DNA from 3 places in the Comamonas sp. 14P8.1.4 genome. Region 3 is predicted to be linked to each of the others. Evidence: riboswitches for the same ligand, from Rfam matches in the RefSeq annotation. Region 3 holds a riboswitch; each other region holds the start of a gene.
The links. A riboswitch is a leader RNA that binds a small molecule or an ion and turns the genes downstream of it on or off. The one in region 3 is predicted to bind cobalamin.

Region 1 (3,189 bases), on a different contig from region 3:
CTGTGGCTTGCTTTATTCGGCGGTTCTGGTCGCGGCACTGAGCGGCTCTGCATGGACGGGGGGCATCAGCATGCTGGCATTTGGGGTGGGCAGTGGGCTGTGGCTGCTGGCTGCACCACTGGCGTGGCGCTGGCTCAGCGGGAGGGTCAACCGCTGGCGTTCAGAGTGGGGAACACGCGCTGCAGGCCTGATGCTGGTGGCCGTATCACTGTGGGCGTTGTGGATGGACTTGGTCTACAAGCCGTCCCTGTGGTGCCGCTAGAAGGGAAATCGCTGGGGGGTGGTGCCGAATGGCGAATGAAGGTGTCTGCAAAACCACCGAGCCGTCATCCTGAACCGGGGGTTCAGGTGGGCGAGAGCAACCTAACGTTGGGTTCGTCTGACGCGAGACGATCACGCTTGCTAGGCAATGTATCAAGCCCGTGCTCAATGAGCATTGGTTCAAGGCAATATAAAGCCCGGCGGATTGCAGACAGGTGCGATTTTACAGGCTTTCCGCAGGCGTGGAGGGCAATTCCACTTGAGCGGCGTTGTCTAAATCTGTGTCGATGCCGATATCGGTGGTTGCGGGCATTGCGTCTACCATGGCTTCCATGGATGGCTGCGTGTGCGCCAGCGGTTGGCTTGCCTGCGCCAAGGCTTGATCGATGCGATCCACCAAGGCACTGGCAAGCGCCTGATCGTGGCTGGCTTGGGCTTCCAAAGCGTGCAAACGCTCGGCATCGGCGTCAGTCAGTGCTGCACCATCAGTGTCCTGGGCACCTTGCAGTGCAGCAAGTTGTTGTTGCAGGGCTTGCAGCTGGTTGCGCAGCTCCAGGCTTTCAAACGCCAGATTGACGGCCAGCAACACACCAATACGCTCGCGCGAACGCAGCTTGGTGTTGTCCAGCATTTGCTGGAACTGGTGATCCACCCGTTCCACCGCCTCGAGCAGCTGTGCTTCCTGTCCGTCAGGGCAGGTCAGCAGATAGTCCTGGTGCAGGATTTGTGTTTCTAGCTGGCTCAAGATGCCTCCTGATTGACCGGCAAACGTTCGATCAACTCATCCACGCGTGCCCGCGCAGCTTTCAGGCGTGACTTCAGCGAGTCACGCTCCTTGTGCAAAGCCTGGATCTCTTCGCTGAGTTGGCGATTCGCGTGCTGCATAGCTTCGTACTGCTCCAGTAGCAGCTCTACACGCCCTGCAACGGGGTCAAGAATGGATGGTGTCGTCATGGATTGCTCCAATTGTAGGACTGCCCTTTTGAAGGGAATCGCAAATTTAGGGCAGATCGCAAGATATAGCTACAAAAGCTTGTTTCAAGCTGTCAATGCTGGCGTGCATTGGGCCCGGTGCGGGCTGTGAATGCCGGTTGCGCTGCCCAGCAGACTTTTTCCAGCATTAGAATCGACCACTCAAATGTTGGTGCTCGCAGCTTGGTTCACAAGTTTGCAGTTCAACGGGAAGCAGGGTGGCGGTGTTGACCTTCAGCACCACCTAGCCTGCGCTGCCCCCGCAACGGTGAGTTCTTGGCGCTAGTCATAGCGCCCATCCATCATCACAAGCCACTGAATGCCTTGAACAAGCATTTGGGAAGGCGATGGACCTGAGGAACCAGCCCGGATACCGGCCAACATTGGTGTGCCCGCTTCGGTGGGCATGGTTACCCATTGCTGGCGGGGAGGCTGGCGCGGGTCGATATCTCCAAAATCCCCCATGTTCTTGATGAATCCACGGTGCGCTGGTGTCGTTGCATTGGCATTGCGTCGTTCTGCTGCGTGGTGCATGCCGTGGCGTAGCTCGGTGGGCTTTCAGCATCTGTGCAATGCCACGGCAGGGTCGTGGCCGGCACATCGTTCGCAACGGCATGCCACGTTGGGTGCTGAAACCATGGCGCCAGCTTGGAAGCCGGGCACGAAAGTGCAGGCGGCCAGCTGCCATGACAAGGGTGGGGGGCGTGCACCTGCTGGTGGGTTGTGGCTTGGAGAGCGTCTCGGATTCAGCAACCATCACCAAGGTTCATTTTTATCTTGCTACGCATTGCCCGTTGCTCCATGACCCAGTCTTCAACATCTCCTTCCTGTGTGGCGCTTTTGATTGCCGCCCCCGCATCGGGGCAGGGAAAAACGACTGTGACGGCTGCCTTGGCCCGCTGGCACACGCGCCAGGGGCGCCGGGTGCGGGTGTTCAAGTGCGGGCCTGATTTTCTGGATCCTTACTGGCACCAGCTGGCCAGCGGAGCCACGGTGCACAACATTGATGCCTGGATGGTGGGCATGGAGGAGGTGCGGGCCCGTTTGGCCGATGCCGCACGCCATGCCGATGTGCTTTTGATTGAAGGCGTGATGGGGCTGTTTGATGGCAGCCCCACGGCTGCTGATCTGGCTGCACAGCTAGGGATTCCGGTGCTGCTGGTGATTGATGCAAGCGCCATGGCAGGCAGTTTTGGCGCCTTGTTGCTGGGCATGCAGCAGTATCAGCCAGGGTTGCCCTGGGCGGGGGTGCTGGCCAACCGCGTGGGCAGCAGCATGCATGCCCAGATGCTGCAAGCCAGCGTGCGCGATCCCGGCGTGTGGCTGGGCGCTTTGCAGCGTGTGGGAGAGGGCAAAAACGCGCAGTTGCTGCCTGAGCGCCACCTGGGTTTGGTGGCTGCACACGAGCTGCCCGACGCCATGGAGCGCCTCAATGCAGCGGCCGATGCGCTGGCTGCCACGGCCTTGGGGCAAATGCCCTGGCAGGAATGGCAGCAGCGCTGGTCGGTGACGTTCCCTGCAGAGCCTGCTGCGCTCATCCCACCCATGGAGCCTTGGCTGCAAGGCCGTACCGTGGCGGTGGCACGCGATGCAGCATTCAGCTTTATCTACCCCGCCAATCTGGATTGCTTGCAGGCCATGGGCGCGCGCCTGGCGTTCTTCTCGCCTTTGGCGGGAGAGCGCTTGCCGGCGTGCGATGCACTCTGGTTGCCAGGCGGTTACCCAGAGCTGCACGCCGCCACACTGGCTGCGAATACGGCCCTTCAGCAAGATGTGCGTGCCCATGTGCACGCAGGCAAGCCAGTGTGGGCCGAATGCGGTGGCATGCTGGCGCTGGGCGACAGCATCCAGACCGCGTCGGGTGAGGTCTACCCCATGTGGGGCATCCTGCCCGGTACGGCGCAGATGCAGCCGCGCCTGGCAGGCCTGGGCATGCAGCAATGCGTGCAGCAGGGT
Region 2 (3,189 bases), on a different contig from region 3:
TTGGCGTAGAACACAGAGGCTTTGAGGCGGTTGCGCGCGGTGGTGTGGTTGGCGCCCAGCGTGAACGTGCGGCTTTGGGTGGCGGCGCCAAAGCCTATAAAGCTGTAGGTGTTGAAGTCAAAAAATCGATCAATGTCGGGTGAGGCAAAAGCATCGCTGTAGTTGGCAAAGACCGAGACCTGGTCCGAGAGGCGGTGGTTGGCACCCAGCTCCCAGGCTGTGTGGTACTCCTGCTGGCTGGAGTTGGCTTGCCCGGGCGACGCGTAGCGGTAGCGCATGCGCTCCCGGCGCAGACCACCGGAGAGCGTCCAGTCGTTCCACAGGTATTGGGTATGCACAAAGCCGCCCAGATTGTTTTTGCGCATGAGGCCGACGGAAGACAGGCGTTCACCCTCCACGCTCTGCACGCCCGCATTCACCGTGAGGGCGCCGCGCTGGTATTGCAGCGCAACTTCGTTGGACTGCTGCGCGTAGTCACTGGTGGAGCCCGGGTAAGTAAAGCTGTTGTACTGGCTGGACTTGTCCTCGCTGTGGTGGCGCGCCGTGAGCTTCCAGGCGGCATTGAGCTGGTATTGCAGCCCAAGGCCCCAGTAGCGGCTGTCAGATACCTGGCGTGGGTAGGGGCTGCCACTGCTTTGGCTCGGGTTGGCATGGAAGGCGGGGGCGGACAGCGCGTTCGGGAAGCGGTTGTCGATACGGCTGGCACCGATTTCCACATTGGCTTGCAGGCCCTTCGCGACCTGGATGTTGCTGGCCAGACGCCAGGTGTTGGCTTCGCTGCTGTCCTGGTGACCGGTGGCATCGGGTTGGCTCCAGCCATTGTGGTGGCTGTGATCGGCCGTCAGGGACAGGTCGAACTTGTCTTTGACCATGCCCACGGATGCCACTGCGCCGCGCTGGCCATGGCTGCCGCCGTAGAGGTCCAAGCTGGCGCTGTCGTGGGCTTTGGTGTAGATCTGAATGCTGCCCGCCGTGGCGCCATCGCCGTACATGACGGCGCCGCTGCCCTTGGTGATTTCAATGCGTTCCACATCGCGCAGCGAGATAGAACCCACCAGGGCCGGTACGTTGTCGATGTTGTTCAGACGCCGACCGTTGACTGAGATCACCACGTTCTGGAAGCCATCTTCGCCAAAGCCGCGCATGGCGATGTTGGGCGCATTGCGGTTGCCCCATTGCGGGGTGATCTGCAGCGAGCTTTGCTGTGCCAGATAGTCAAATACCGAGTGCGCGCCGGAGCGGTCAATTTGCTCGCGCGTATGCACCTCGGAGGCGTAAGGCGCATCGGTGTCTTGCATCTCAATGCGCGTGGCGGACACCACCACATGGGGTTGCTGCACCTCGGTTTGGGCCGCAGCCAGCAAGGAAAAGCCCGTCAGGGCACAGCCCACAGCACAGCTGCGGGGAGAAAAACGAAACGACATGCCGAAGAAATCCATGGCACCGCGTTTGCGTCCCCACAAAGGCGGTGATGTGTGGTCTATGGATGGCTGTGGGGGGAAGAAGAAGAGGTATGCGCGCAAGATGCATCTTGCCGAGCATGTCGCCACCACCCCGCAGCACATCCGCTTGCATGCGTTTCGGCCGGTCTCCGGGCTCGTGTGTTGTTCATCAAACAGCTGCATGGCCTTCCCAGAGCAGGGCTCCAGTGGCGTGATCATGCAGTTAGACACACTGACCGTTGCGGGGGCAGCGCAGGCTTTGCAGACACCGAAGGTGTCGCGCACCTGCTTCCCGTTTAACCCTGTGCTGGAACAGCGATGGGCACCGATAACGCAAAACTGCTCCCTGTAAGGAGCAGTTGCTGAATGATACCCCAGCTGCATTAGCCCGGGCGGGCGTGGTGCCGTCGGGCCTGGGCGGGCTGTGGCTAGCGCGTGTGCACCACGCTGGTGTCGATTTCGCCGTACACCGTCACTCCGCTTTGGGGGCTGGCGGTGGTCTCGGAGGGCACGTAGTAACGGTCCTGTGCGCAGGCCGACAGCAGCAAGGCGCCAGCGGTCAGCAATGCCGCACCAAGGCGGCGGGAGCGAAAAGGTAAACGGGGCAGCGGCATACAGGCAGTCTCCAGAAACAGGCGATGCCTGCATGCTATGCGCAGGCAGGCATCGCGGTGTTTCAGAACGTAGGCGCGCGGTGCCCGGCTTCAGCGCGGCTGGGCAGCGGTTTGCACCACCAGCAGGGCGGCTTGCACCAGGTGCATGGTGGCCATGGGGTCGTCACAGGCAATGGCGTGGCGCTGGGGCATGCTGCGCAGCCAGGTGATCTGGCGCTTGGCCAGCTGGCGCGTGGCGGCAATCCCTTTTTCGCGCACCAGGTGCAAGTTGATGCTGGGTGTGCCTTTGCGTGTTTGCCAGTCCAGCTCTTCCCAGACCTGGCGGTAGCCCACGCAGCGCATGCTGGGCAGCTCGGGGTGCAGGTCACCGCGTGCGCGCAGGCGCTGCACTTCATCGATCAAGCCCGCGTCGAGCATGGTGTCGTAGCGCTGGGCAATGCGCTGGTGCAACCAGGCGCGGTCATTGGGTTCCAAAGAAAAAAGCGTGCAATCGAAGGCTGGTTCTGCGCTTTCAGCTCTCTTTTTTGCTTGGTGAAAGCTGGACAGCGGCTGGCCGGAGACGTGCCACACCTCCAGCGCACGCTGAATGCGCTGGCTGTCGGCCGGGGCCAGGCGGGCGGCGGTTTCGGGGTCGACCTTGGCCAGCTCGGCATGCATGGCAGGCCAGCCCAGCTCGGCGGCCTGGGCATCAATGCGGGCGCGCACCGCAGGGTCGGCGGCGGGCATTTCGTCAATGCCGTCGAACAAGGCTTTGAAGTACAGCATGGTGCCGCCCACCAGCAGCGGAATGGCGCCACGGGCGCGAATCTCGGCCACCAGGCGCTGGGTGTCTTGCACAAACTCGGCAGCGCTGTAGGACTGCAGGGGGTCCAGGATGTTGATCAGGTGGTGGGGCACAGCGGCCAGCTCTTGGGCCGTGGGCTTGGCTGTGCCAATGTCCATGTCGCGATAGACCAAGGCGGAATCCACACTGATGATTTCACAGGCTTGGCCACGCTGTGCCAGCACAGCGGCCAGGGCCAGAGCGGCATTGGTTTTGCCAGAAGCGGTGGGGCCTGCAATCGCAATGCAGGGCAGGGTGTGGGTGGAGGCAGTCAAGATAGGGCAGGGAGAAAACAGGTCAAACCGGGCGG
Region 3 (3,189 bases):
GACATTACTTAGGCGTCCATTTGAGGGTCAGGTATCCAGCGCGACCGCGTTGGTTGTAGCCATAAGCCGTCTCGTACACCTTGTCCGTCAAGTTGGAAATACGCGCTTGGAACGCCCAATCTTTATTGAGCTGGTACTCGGCATAGGCATCCATGGTGGTGTAGCCCGCTAGCGTCTCAGAAACTGAGCGCTGGCGCTCGCTCGCATACAAGGCGGATGCACCCAACTTCCAAGCCCCCCATGACTTGTCCAGCGCAATAGAAACTTGGTGCTTGGCCCGGTTCATCAGTACGGCACCATCACCATCTCGAGCGCTAAGACGTTCATAGTTGGCGTTCAGATTCCAGCTATCTTGATTAAGGTGGTACTGCAGAGACCAGCCTTTCAAGCGCGCTTGATTCACATTGGCTGGCTTCCAAGTCCAGCTACCAGGTGCAATAGGCGCCCATGCAATCAAGTTCTCCACTTTGTTGTCAAACCCAACAAGCTTGAAGTGATGAGAGGCGATGCTCCAGTCAACCCCCAACTCATTGCCGTGTGCAACTTCTGGTTGCAGCAGAGGATTCCCTAAGCCTGGGTAGTAAAGATCGTTGAATGTTGGAGCCTTCAAACTACTGGCACGGCTTGCATGCACACGCAGGTTGGGCAAGAGTTCATAGCCATACGCCACGCCCCATGTGTTGTAAACCCCATATTGGGAACTATCATCTCTTCGGATATTCACCTGCCATGAATGCGCATTCAACGCACCATTCAATCCAGCGTAAGCTGCATTGGTGGAGCGTTCGGACTGATCAAAGGCCGTCGTCGTTGATATTTTTTGCTCTAAGCGCTCAAATCCTGCAACAACAACACCCAGACCGGTCTTGATTTCATTGCCCCACTTGAACTCATCTTGGCGAGTGTTATATGTTGTGCTACTCAAAGTTGCCGAAGCAATATCCAAATCACGATTCCATTGTTTGTCCAAGGCACGCGAATAGCTCAGTGAAGTTTTCCATTCCTGGGTGAATGCGCCGGAAAGCTTCAAAGCACGTGTGCCAGCATCTGAATCTAGCCAAGACTGTGCTGCTGCCCCGTTGTCAGATTCTGCGAAGCCATCTGCTTGCATGAAATTCCCGTCCAGACGCCATGTGTCGTTGAATGCGTATCCAAGGCTGGCCGTTACGGATGACTGGTTGAATTTATCAACATCGGGATTGAATATATATGACCCGATTTTGCTATTGCTGGCTGAAAAACCGGGATCAACGACACGTGCGACGTTCAGACTGTAATTCCACCCCTTCTGCTCACCAATCAGTCCTGCTTTAGCATCTTTATAGCCACGACTGCCCAAAGTGGTCGATGCACTTGGGGTCAATGCTTTTCCATGCCCCTTGCCATTTTTCGTGAATATCTGAATAACGCCACCAATAGCATCGCTGCCATAAAGAGCGGATGCCGGCCCATGCACAACCTCGATTCTTTCGATTTGCTCCAAGGGCAGACTTTGTAATGAAGGATCTCCTGCTGTGGCAGAGCCAAAGCGCGCGCCGTCTACCAACAAAATCACTTGAGAACTACCACGCAAGCTGATGCCCTGCGTTTGCCCACGGCCGCCGTTGCTGGTCATCCGGGCGCCTGCCAATCTTTGCAGCACTTCTGCCAAGGAGCGTCCACCCAGGTTAGAGATTTGCTCAGCAGTGATCACCCGAACATCAGCCAAGGTTTCATCCAACTTGGTTTCCGATCGTGTGGCGGTCACAACCGTGGTATTCAACCGTTTTTCTGAATCATTCTGCGCATGCGCTGTCGACGCAGCAGCAATGGCAATGGCTGCCCATGCAAAACGTGCAGGCTGGCGCACAGCTGCGCCATGCAAGATGGAGGTGTGGATAGTCATATTTCTTGAGTTGTACGCACAGCGTCCCCGCAAGTGCGTCACAAAAAACCGAAGAGTGCGGAGCAGCTTCTTCGAACCATTTCCGGCCGGTCTACAGACTGGTGCACCGACTACCTAAACCTTCCCAAAGCCAAAAGCTTCAGTGGTTGTAGCAAGGTAGGCTGGTCTTACGACCCGTGCACACACTGTTGCGGGGGCAGTACATGCAAGGTGGCGCACTGAAGAGCGCGCACCCTCTCATGTTTCCCGTTTAACTGCGCGGCCAGGGAAGACCGCGCGAGCACCAGAAAGCGGGTTAATTCTAAGGCTGGAGGCAACTTCATGCTGCCTCCAAGCTGGTAGCCGTAGTAGTTCAACCACAGCCCATTTTTTACATGGTGCCAATTTCAATTGGGCGCCAAACACATCCACGAGAAACGTGCACGACCCTATCCACACAATCCCGCATAACCTTGGCTGCGGAGTGTTTATGTCAATCTTTTTTTGAATTTACAAAACAAAACAATGACAAAGCGAAGCCCAAAGAGAAGCGGCCTCCTCGATCTAAGGCACTGTAATTCCAAGGGAAGCAAGCTTGAAGAGCAAGAAAAAGTGAAATGCTTGAAGCAAGCTCCTAGCACTTTTTGACAGATCAAGTCAGCGATCAATGGCTGCCCAAACTGGTTTTCAAAAAAGTTTTGGCGCATAGAATTCATCTTGTTGGTGCACTAGCGTGAGTTCTCAAGCTAGGGTTAAACGAGAATCAGGAGGCCTTGTTCCGACGAGGCTAACCTGAACTGCCCCCGCAACAGTAAGTGAGGTGCATTGCAGTTTTTTTGCAGTGCGCGGTAACACAAGCAGCCACTGAAGCCTCGGCTTTGGGAAGGCGTGTTACCTGTGCCTACCAGTCTGGATACCGGCCAACAAGCAGCCAAGAACACGTTCTTGGCTTTTCATCAACCGTACAGGCGGGGACGCCTGGGTGGCTGCATATGCTTTCTTGGACCAACCAGCTAGGTACACCTGCTTTGCGCCGTGTGCCGCGACCTGCGTCTTTAGCTATCAGAAACCTGTCGTGCCACTGTCTAGCAGGGCTTGAAGGCTTCATGATCACTCTTTTTTCCAAACCCCATTGCCCCCAATGCACGATGACAGCGCGCACCTTGGATCGCCAAGGCTTGGCCTACGAAGTCGTTGATGTTTCCCAGAACGCGGAAGCCGCAGCTCAAGTGCAAACATGGGGCTACCGCCAAGTCCCCGTGGTCAAAGCGGGCGATGAACACTGGAGTGGTTTTCGCCCAGACCGCTTAGCCGCATTGGCAGCC

Region 1: it holds a riboswitch for cobalamin, as region 3 does, so the genes downstream of both, AC27VO_RS09655 (cobyrinic acid a,c-diamide synthase CobB) here and AC27VO_RS01340 (TonB-dependent receptor domain-containing protein) in region 3, are expected to answer to the same signal.
Region 2: it holds a riboswitch for cobalamin, as region 3 does, so the genes downstream of both, AC27VO_RS07710 (TonB-dependent receptor) here and AC27VO_RS01340 (TonB-dependent receptor domain-containing protein) in region 3, are expected to answer to the same signal.

What each region holds. Positions count from the first base shown of each region.
Region 1 is NZ_JBYOKN010000004.1:78,377-81,565, forward strand. Features, by position in the region: gene AC27VO_RS09640 (sulfite exporter TauE/SafE family protein) at 1-262, shown strand, start outside; gene AC27VO_RS09645 (cell division protein ZapA) at 485-1,006, opposite strand; gene AC27VO_RS09650 (DUF904 domain-containing protein) at 1,003-1,215, opposite strand; cobalamin riboswitch at 1,387-1,629, shown strand; gene AC27VO_RS09655 (cobyrinic acid a,c-diamide synthase CobB) at 2,035-3,189, shown strand, end outside.
Region 2 is NZ_JBYOKN010000003.1:153,109-156,297, reverse strand. Features, by position in the region: gene AC27VO_RS07710 (TonB-dependent receptor) at 1-1,424, opposite strand, end outside; cobalamin riboswitch at 1,567-1,787, opposite strand; gene AC27VO_RS07705 (hypothetical protein) at 1,871-2,056, opposite strand; gene miaA (tRNA (adenosine(37)-N6)-dimethylallyltransferase MiaA) at 2,147-3,157, opposite strand; gene AC27VO_RS07695 (multidrug effflux MFS transporter) at 3,177-3,189, opposite strand, start outside.
Region 3 is NZ_JBYOKN010000001.1:280,180-283,368, reverse strand. Features, by position in the region: gene AC27VO_RS01345 (ABC transporter substrate-binding protein) at 1-5, opposite strand, end outside; gene AC27VO_RS01340 (TonB-dependent receptor domain-containing protein) at 5-1,885, opposite strand; cobalamin riboswitch at 1,953-2,188, opposite strand; cobalamin riboswitch at 2,569-2,803, shown strand; gene AC27VO_RS01335 (glutaredoxin family protein) at 2,971-3,189, shown strand, end outside.